DNA from 3 places in the Exiguobacterium sp. BMC-KP genome. Region 3 is predicted to be linked to each of the others. Evidence: riboswitches for the same ligand, from Rfam matches in the RefSeq annotation. Region 3 holds a riboswitch; each other region holds the start of a gene.
The links. Region 3 has a riboswitch for thiamine pyrophosphate ahead of thiT (energy-coupled thiamine transporter ThiT). Riboswitches for the same ligand answer to the same signal wherever they lie in the genome.

Region 1 (3,280 bases), on a different contig from region 3:
CCCACCTAAAATCGCTTCTTCAACGACCGTTTCGATAGCAACTCCTGGATGATATCTACGATCCGTCACGGCGTAAATCGAATAATCAATTACCACGTTCCGTCACCTCCGTCAGATCTTGTTCCGTCATCAGGCTGATGGCATTGAACAACTCTCGTTTAAAATCGCCTAGACCTTGTGCCGATGCTGCCCGCTCTCCTGCTTTTCCCATGACGAACGTTCCATGAACTGCCGCCTCATACGCCGTATAGCCTGCACCAAGGAAGCTAGCAATTATCGATGCCGTCATACAACCTGTTCCTGTGATGTCTCCAAGACGAGGAGTACCCACGTTCAATTCCATTTCGCGTGTGCCATCCGTGATGTAATCGATTGGACCGGTGACGACGACGACGGATTGCTGTTTGCGTGCGAATATACGGATACTTTCTCGATCCATGCTTCCGTCTCCCACAGCATCGACTCCCTTCGTTCGTCCATTCTCTCCAAGTAGAGTCTTGATTTCAGAGACATTTCCTTTAATGATCGTACATCCGAAATCGATTAATTCTTTTGAGAAATCGGTTCTTAATGTCGTAGCTCCTGCTCCGACTGGATCGAGGATGATTGGAACGTTCAATCGTCCTGCTTCACGTACTGCCAGTCGTTGTGCTTCCTGCATTTCTGCATCAAGTGTACCAATGTTCAAGACAAGAGCTTGTGCGAGTCGAACCATCTCTTCTACTTCTCGAATGTCTTCCGCCATGACGGGGGATGCCCCAACAGCTAATGTGACGTTTGCGCAATCGTTAATCGTCACCGTATTCGTCAGATGGTGAATGAGTGGTTTCTGTTCAAGAATGGTCGTAAACATGTGCATCCCTCCAAAGTGAATGAAAATGGTGTGTCGGTCCAATACCTTGTCCGAGGACAAATCCATGACGGATTGCTTCCGTGACATAGCTTTTTGCCTGTCGTACACTACCTGGTAAATCTTCTCCCAGCGCCATCCGTGCTGCAATCGCTGCAGATAAGGTACAACCCGTTCCGTGGGTATGTTGGTTGTCTAACCGTTCGGATGTGAAGCGATGTTCTTTCGTTCCGTCAAACAATAAATCCGTCGCCTCTCCGGGTAAGTGTCCACCCTTTAATAAGACTGCGCCCGTCTGCGTAGCCAATTGATGCATCGCAGACCGCATGTCCTCTAGATTGGTTACTGACTTTCCCGTTAAACGCTCAGCTTCTAGTAAATTTGGTGTAATGAGTGTCGCAAGTGGTAGTAACTCCATAATCAGTGCTTGTTCTGCCTCTGTCCGTAACAAGGCATGTCCACCTTTTGCGACCATGACTGGGTCTAATATGATCGGAACTGTCTGTTTACGAAGATGTGTAGCGATGACACGAATCGTCTGCGCATTCGAGACCATCCCGATTTTGATCGCATCGACACGAATATCTGAAAAAATCGATGTTAACTGGGCATCAACGATTTCCGGAGATAGCTCTTCCACCGCTTGAACACCTAATGTATTTTGCGCCGTGACAGCAGTCAGAACACTCATTCCATAAACGCCTAAAGCCGAAAATGTTTTTAAATCTGCTTGAATTCCAGCTCCACCACCGGAGTCGGATCCTGCAATCGTCAATACATGTTTCATGTTTCTCTCACCTTCCCATCGAGCAATGTAAGGGAGTCGTTACCGACAAAAAAAGCGCCGACCGCTGTAAAAAAGCAGTCGACGCTATACAAAAGCGTTATACACGCATTCCGATATCCGTTCGGCTCAACTTTCCTACGCTGGTATTATCCAGTTCAGGTAATAGGGTCGAAAACAGATTGGTTTTCCTCTCAGCCAGATTCCTCCAGCTCCCCTAGTTGCTCAAGTATTCGTTTCGCCTTAACTGTAGCATAGGGAACAAAAAAAAACGAGCCGAAGCCCGTTTTTGATTACAGATATGCTAATGGATTCACTGCATTCAGAGGAGAAGAGGCACTGTATTGATACCCTCCGACATGTAGTTCGAAATGCAAGTGTGGTCCTGTTGAATTTCCCGTACTACCAAGTGTTCCGACTTGCTGACCTTGAGAAACGGTTTGTCCTGCATGAACAGACAATGAACTCATATGGGCGTAGACAGTCGTGTACACTTTCCCGTCAAGGAAGTGCGAAATCATGACGTGATTCCCGTAAGGTCCACCACCTGATGCGGTAATGACCGTTCCGGCTGCTGATGCGACGATTGGAGATCCGACGGGACCTTTAAAATCGACACCATTATGGAATGTATAACCGTTTGCTCCACTAGCTGGTCCAAAACCTTGTGAGACGCCACCAGAAGATGGTCGAACAAATTTCCCACCACCTGAAACGATTGGTGTTGCATCTGAACTTGTTGATTCTGTATTCTTATTTGCTTGTTTTGCTGCTTGAGCATTCGCTTTAGCGGCTTTTTCAGCTGCTGCTTTCTCTGCTGCTGCTTTTTCAGCCGCTGCTTTAGCAGCAGCTTTCGCTGCCGCAATCGCACGTTCTTGAGCTTCAAGAGTCGCTTGCAGTTCTTTTGCATCTAGAAGTTCTGTCGTGAACTTCGTCTTACCTTTTCGTAATTTTTTCAGTGTAGCACTACGCTCTTTCATTTGAACTTTTAACGCTTTCTTTTGTTCAAGCAATACTTTCTTTTCTTGCATTTGCTCCGCTTTTTTCTCGACGAGTGCTTGTTTTGCTTCTGCTAATTTTTGTTGTGTCGCGATGTAATCCGAAATCATTTTATCATCTTGCTCAGCGATTTTTTTCCCAGCCATGACACGGCTAAATAAATCACCCAAATCCTTTGATCCAAAAATGACTTCTTCCCATTTAATCGAGTTCCCATCGTTTTCTTGGAACACACGTAAGCGATCACCAAGAAGTTCTTCCTGCTTCTGTAGCATCTCTTCGTAACGAACGATATCTGCTTTTAACTCGTCAATTCGAACGTTCAACTGTTTAATTTGTTTATTTTTTTCGGAAACTTGGAAAATCTTTTCGTTAATCGCTGCATCAATTTGATTGATTTGACGTTGTTCTTTTGAAATTTTCGACTCTTGTTTTTTAATCGCTTTTTCTAATTTACGTTGTTCTGCAGCATTTTCAGCCTTTTTTTCTTTAATCGTTGCTGCCGCGATCGGTTGTGTTCCTGTTATAAGTAATGCCCCTAAAACAATGGTAGAAATTAGTTTTTTTAGCATATATCGTATTCCTCACTTATGTTTTTTCATATTTTATTATAGTATTCAAGTTTCTTTCATCTCTGAAATAGATTA
Region 2 (3,280 bases), 1.0 Mb from region 3:
GCTGGTAATCTGAAATCTGCAGGACCTAACCTGCCTGCTGGTATCCGTGCGATTTTCGGAACGTTTAAGCCGCAAGGCACCTTACCAGTCGATGTACCGGTCTTTAAGAACGGTGCCTTTACCAATCAACTGCATCTCGAATTCGGTGACGGCTTTAAAAACTGGAAAAAATGAGAATATGATACACAAAAGACCGAGACTCCTTTAAAGGATGCCTCGGTCTTTTAACGATTGATACGGATATTCCGCTTCTTCTTTCGCACGATAGTAGACGCGGTATAACCAATAGGTCAGTAATGCATAGACGACAATGACAAGAACAGCAGAAATGTAGCTCCCCATGCTATATGCTACCTTGAAGTTTCGAGTCGATGCGGATATACCAGATAATACGATCAACGCTGGAATGATGAGTCCTACAAATCTTACTTTAACTTTACCCAGCATGCGTTGCACGGCATACGCGGCGCTGATCGCAAGTACGATCACGATGATTTCCATTCCTATCCCTACTTCCGCTAAATGATATACCTAATTCTACCATCTAACCGTTTAGGAAGATACTGTTCGCGCCGGAATCGTCTCGTACACCGACGTGAATGTTTCTTCTGTCCATCCCATATGCCAAAACAGCAACTCATAATAACAGCTCGTCACGAAATGACGTTTCATCCGTTCGCGTTCTGTAGGACTGGCTTGTTCAGCCAAAGCATCGAGCCGTGCAATCTGTTCAAAGACGACCTTTTCGAACCACTCCGAACTATACGTGTCGATCCATTGCTGATAGATTTTTTCTTCTGGCGTACATGTCAGTAATTGTTGACCGACTTCATAATACAACCAGTAACATGGCAAGATGGCAGCAATTGTCTCACCGAGTGTCCCCTCGCTCGCATGATGCATATGCGACACATAGGCATATGCTGTTGGTGCTGGTTCGAATGCTTCAAGGTCTGCTTTTGTAATACCAAGCGGTTCAAAAAACGATTGATGTAGACTCAGTTCTGCCCCATATGTCGAAGTCGCATGCTCGGCAAGCGTTGCGATTGTCGCAAAGTCGTCTGCTTTTGACGCTGCCTTCGCTTGAATCTTCGCAAAGTGTTTTAAGTAGTAAGCGTCCTGCATCACGTAATGCCGAAATTTCGAGAGTGGTAATGTCCCTTCCCCGATTCCTTGCACGAACGGGTGCGTAAAACTACTCTCCCAATACGCTTGTGCTGCTTGTTTGATTTCTTGTGTGAATGTCATGATCTCATCCTCCTCGTTTTTTATGAAACGAAAAAACACCACCCCGAAACACACGGGCATGGCGCAAGAAGAACAAGACTTGACGCCACTTCCCTCCGTAAGTACGAACTTAATCAGGTTCAAAGGGTCCGAACGTCTTCGTTCGTCTCAGTCAGCCTACCGACTCCCCTAGTGGTCATTATTCGATTCCCATCCACTATAGCATGCTGAAAATGGAAGTCAAGTTGTCCTCTTTTCGCTATACTATGGAGTGTCAGAAGGCGGATACCGTCTCCTTCTACAGACCGATTCCGAATGGATCTTGTTCCCGTACACTAATTTTAGTACCTGATACTATATTCAATACTCTTACTTATACATTGGAGGATTTCATCATGCATACACCAACAAAAATCATGGCGTCAGCCATCATCGCTTCTGCTTTATTACTCCCGACAGCCGCATCCGCCGAACAAGTCGTCGATAAGACGATCGTCACACTCGGGGAGTCGCTCGGCGCAAAAGATAAGGCTTGGGTCCTTTCACGTCTCAATGCACCGGAGGGCATCACGCCGATTATCGCAACCTCTGCCGACGAAGAAAAATACCTCGGGAAAAACATTCCACAGTCGCAAAAAGGTGGCAACATGTATTCGTCGGCTAAGATTGAACTGACGGAAAAAGGCGATGGACTTTCCGTCTCGACGGAGAACATCACGTGGGTGACGAAGGATATGTATCTCAACGCTCTCGTCACAGCAGGTGTCAAAGATGCCGACATCACGATCACTTCTCCCTACAAGGTGACCGGGACATCGGCCCTGACAGGAATCATGAAAGCCTATGATCAAACTTCTGCTGAGACTGGAATCAAGCTGAGTGACGAACGCAAGGATTTAGCACAGCAAGAATTATCGGTCACATCTGACGTCGGGAAGACCGTTGGAACGGATAAAGTCGCTGACTTGATGAATGAGATCAAGGCTGAGATTGCAAATCAAAAACCGGAAACTAAAGTCGAGATTGAAAATCTGATCGTCCAAGTCATTCAAAACAACAACATCCAATTATCTGATGCACAGATGGATCGATTGACGAACTTGTTCAATCAAATGGAGCAAGCGAACATCAACTGGGGACAAATTGAGAGCGGCTTGAAAAATGCCGGTCAAGACATCCATGCGTTTGCAACGTCTGAGGAGACGAAAGGATTCTTCGCTAAATTATTTGATGGTCTGAGTGACTTCTTTAGCTCGATTGCTGGGGTATTCAAATAATTCAGACTTTCCCATTTAACAAAATAATGGTAAACTACATGTATCTGAAACGAAAGGTGGTGTGAAAAGATGGACTTTGCCGCGTGCAAACACTGGTTAATGGAACAATTATATCTGTTGCGCGCGATTTTTCATGGAATGGCGTTCTAAGGCACCCGTCTGCCCTTTTTAGAACTTCATGAACGAAAAATACAGCAAAGCGCATCTTTCACACGTCAAGGAGAGTGCTATTTGCGCTCTCCTTTTTTTGATGCGCGCGAAAGGATCAATTGATTATGATGATTTGCGACATTCAACACCTGACAAAACAATTTGGAGGCGAAACGATCTTGACAGACGTTTCCCTCTTCTTAAACGAACACGACCGTGTCGGTTTGATCGGACGAAACGGTAGTGGCAAAACGACACTACTTCGCCTACTTGCTCGACTCGACCAGCCGGACGGTGGTGTCATCTATCAAAAGAGTGGTTTGACAATCGGCTACCTGGAACAACTTCCAGTTTACGCCGAAACGATGACCGGACTCGACGTCCTATGGACAGCGTTTGACGAAATCCTCTCGATTCGTTCTCGGATGCAACAGTTGGAACAATTGATGGCAACAGCACCATCCGACCTCGAGGCATTACTCGTCCGATATGCGGACGTGACGAATGCATTCGAACAAAAAGATGGGTATCTACTCGATTCGAAGATTGAGCGCATGGTGAACGGTTTACATCTCCGTCCTTTACTTACTCGCCCCTTCCATCAGTTAAGCGGCGGTGAGCAGACG
Region 3 (3,280 bases):
CCAAGTCGAACCAAACGACTCAGTGACCGTCTTCATCTCTAAAGGGGAGGAAGAAAAAACAGTAACAGCAACGTTCCCAGAAAAAGTCGTGTACGATGCAGTATCTGAAGAGGACGAAGATACGCCGCCTAAACAAGTTATCCGCATCGAGACGGAAGATGCGAAAGGGAAACGGACTGTCATCGAGGAATCCATTGATCAAGATGAGACGTTCGACGTGCCGGTGACAATTGATCCGGGAGAAGAAGGAAAAATTACGATCTATAAAGACGATACGGTGTATCGTTCAAAAACCATCACGTACAATCAAGCAAAAGACGCACAATGAATGTGATGAAAAAGGAGTGCATAGGATGACGGAACAGCGCATCGAAGAAAATCGAGAAGGAACGATCATACGGTTGCAGGGCGGCTTTTATGACGTTATGACGCCAGAAGGGGAAGTCCGTTCACGAGCAAGAGGAAACTTCCGGAAACGTGGTATCAGTCCGGTAGTTGGAGACGAAGTCGTCCTTCATATCGAGAGTGAGACCGGGTATATTCTTGAAGTGAAGGAGCGTGACAATTTTTTAGTACGTCCTCCTGTCGCGAATATCGATCAAGCATTGCTTGTCGTCTCAGCAGCAGAACCTGACTTTTCAGCCCATCTGCTTGATCGGTTTCTCGTATTGATCGAAGCGAAGGAAATTCAACCCGTCATCTTGTTAACGAAGATGGATCTGCTCGATGATGTCAAGGGACCGGCTGTCCGAGACGCGATTGTTGCTTATCGGAAGATTGGCTATACGGTCATCGAGACATCGAGTGAGACGTTGACAGGTGTCGAGCAAGTCAGACCATTACTTGCAGGCAAAACAAGTGTTCTTGCCGGACAATCAGGTGTCGGAAAAAGCTCGCTGTTGAACGCACTCGAACCATCTCTTGATCTAGAAACGAGTGCCATCTCGAAATCACTTGGACGTGGGCGTCATACAACCCGTCACGTTACGTTGATGCCGCTTGCGGAAGGATTGATTGCCGATACGCCAGGGTTCTCGAATTTAGACTTTCCTTATGAAATGGAAATAGAGGATGTGCGATGGAGTTTTCCTGAATTCGTGGCTGTGCAAGACGATTGTAAATACCGGGGATGTTTGCATTTGAATGAACCCGGTTGTGCCGTCAAGGAGGCGGTCGAGGCACAAGAAATCATGTCCTCCCGCTATGAAAATTATGGTATGTTTATAGACGAAATCAAGTATCGAGCCCGGAGGTATTGAAGATGATTAAAATTGCACCATCGATCTTATCAGCAGATTTTGCGAATCTCGAGCGTGATGTCAAAGCGGTTGAGGCGGCAGGAGCAGACTACATTCATTTCGACGTCATGGATGGTCAGTTCGTCCCGAACATCTCATTCGGTTTACCTGTGTTAAGCAGCCTACGTCAAAAGACAGATATGGTTCTTGATGTCCATTTGATGATTGATCAACCCGAACGATTCGTCGAAGATTTCGTCAAGGCAGGAGCCGACATCGTGACGTTCCATGTCGAAGCGACGAATCATGTCCATCGTGTCTTGCAACAAATCAAAGCGGCAGGTGCGAAGGCGGGGGTCGTCTTGAATCCACATACATCACTATCGATGATTGAACACATTCTTCAGGATGTCGATATGGTCTTGTTGATGACAGTCAATCCAGGTTTTGGTGGTCAGGCGTTCATCGAGAGTGTCATGCCGAAGCTCGCAACACTTGCACAAATGAAGGCAGATCGTGGTCTTACATTTGAAATCGAGATTGATGGTGGGGTCAATCCGGAAACGGCAAAGTTATGCATCGATAATGGTGCCAACGTCCTTGTCGCAGGATCAGCGATCTACAATGCATCGGATTATGCGGAAGCAATCACTAGCATTCGTCAAGGGGCTGCCGTATAATAAGAACGAGAAAACGAAATATGATGACCGCAAGGGGTGTCGCTTGAAAAGCGGCTGAGAGGAGTCTTTTGACTTTAACCCTTCGAACCTGTTCCGTTCAAACGGACGTAGGGATGTGGCGCACGCAGGCAGTACGGCGTTCGTCGTACTGCCTTTTTGCGTCCCGTTTTATTCCATGAAGGAGGAAATTAGCATGAAACGGTTACAAATGATGATGGAAATTGCCATCTTCGCCAGTCTCGGAGTCGTCTTTGATTTATTGATTCCATTCAAAATGCCACAAGGGGGCTCAATCAGCTTAGCGATGCTTCCCATCTTCGTCATGGCGTTTCGCCATGGTGTCGTCGGAGGTGTCGTCACTGGAGCACTTGTCGGTACGATTCAATTGATGTTCGCCCCACAAGTTTTGACGGTCGTTCAACCACTACTCGATTATACGATTGCATATGGAGTCGTCGGATTAAGTGGGCTGTTTGCACGTCAAGTTAGACAAGCCGCGCGTAACGGACAGAAGAAACGCTTGATGACGTTTGTCCTACTTGCGACGCTTTTAGGAGCGGGACTCCGTTATATCTGTCATGTCATCAGCGGAATCGTCTTTTTTGCCGAGTATGCTGAGGGTCCAGTCATACCATATTCGTTGATTTATAATGCGACATACATGGTTCCGTCTTACGTTCTTTGTGGTGTCGTCGCAGGTCTTCTCTTCACGACTGCACCACGCTTACTTCGCTATTCAGCACGAGGTGTTTAATATGCGGGCGATTCTTGTCTGTGCGGGTCCGCAAGAAGAGGTACCTGACTTACGGACGTTTTGCCAGCCCGGTGATTTCATCGTTGGTGTTGATGGTGGTGTTCAAACGATTGAATCGTTTGGGTTGACATGCGATATGATGATTGGTGATTTTGATTCACTTGGCTATGTACCTGAAGATGCAATCGTCCATCCGGCAGAGAAAGATGAAACGGATCTCGAACTTTCCCTCCGTACCGTATCAGAGATGAAACGGGGTGAGGAGATCATCATCATTGGAGCGACAGGCGGACGACTCGACATGACCGTTCAAAATGTCTATTTGTTAAAACAATATCCTAAGGCACGACTCGTCACGAAACGAGAAGAGGTACGGTATTTGGCAGTGGGGACATATGCAGTTAAGGCAGGAAGCTATCATTATCTCTCATTCATTCCACTTGTGGCGTCGATCCTAAGCTTATCTGGAGTCAAATACCCACTCGATGCGCATTCGGTTCCTGTTGGAGGCTCATTGACCGTCAGCAATGAATGGAGTGCGTCAGAAGCGAAAGTAGAGCTCCATCAAGGAGAACTACTGATGATGCGAACACTTAAGGAATAGAACA

Region 1: it holds a riboswitch for thiamine pyrophosphate, as region 3 does, so the genes downstream of both, thiD (bifunctional hydroxymethylpyrimidine kinase/phosphomethylpyrimidine kinase) here and thiT (energy-coupled thiamine transporter ThiT) in region 3, are expected to answer to the same signal.
Region 2: it holds a riboswitch for thiamine pyrophosphate, as region 3 does, so the genes downstream of both, tenA (thiaminase II) here and thiT (energy-coupled thiamine transporter ThiT) in region 3, are expected to answer to the same signal.

The regions. Positions count from the first base shown of each region.
Region 1 is NZ_LGIW01000013.1:118,274-121,553, forward strand. Features, by position in the region: gene thiE (thiamine phosphate synthase) at 1-96, opposite strand, end outside; gene thiM (hydroxyethylthiazole kinase) at 86-853, opposite strand; gene thiD (bifunctional hydroxymethylpyrimidine kinase/phosphomethylpyrimidine kinase) at 834-1,637, opposite strand; TPP riboswitch at 1,753-1,863, opposite strand; gene ADM98_RS03460 (murein hydrolase activator EnvC family protein) at 1,928-3,205, opposite strand.
Region 2 is NZ_LGIW01000015.1:280,268-283,547, reverse strand. Features, by position in the region: gene ADM98_RS06950 (glycoside hydrolase family 3 protein) at 1-174, shown strand, start outside; gene ADM98_RS06945 (hypothetical protein) at 205-501, opposite strand; gene tenA (thiaminase II) at 553-1,248, opposite strand; TPP riboswitch at 1,322-1,428, opposite strand; gene ADM98_RS06935 (DUF1002 domain-containing protein) at 1,623-2,504, shown strand; gene abc-f (ribosomal protection-like ABC-F family protein) at 2,783-3,280, shown strand, end outside.
Region 3 is NZ_LGIW01000015.1:1,294,218-1,297,497, reverse strand. Features, by position in the region: gene pknB (Stk1 family PASTA domain-containing Ser/Thr kinase) at 1-328, shown strand, start outside; gene rsgA (ribosome small subunit-dependent GTPase A) at 354-1,259, shown strand; gene rpe (ribulose-phosphate 3-epimerase) at 1,262-1,918, shown strand; TPP riboswitch at 1,941-2,049, shown strand; gene thiT (energy-coupled thiamine transporter ThiT) at 2,112-2,672, shown strand; gene ADM98_RS12610 (thiamine diphosphokinase) at 2,674-3,276, shown strand.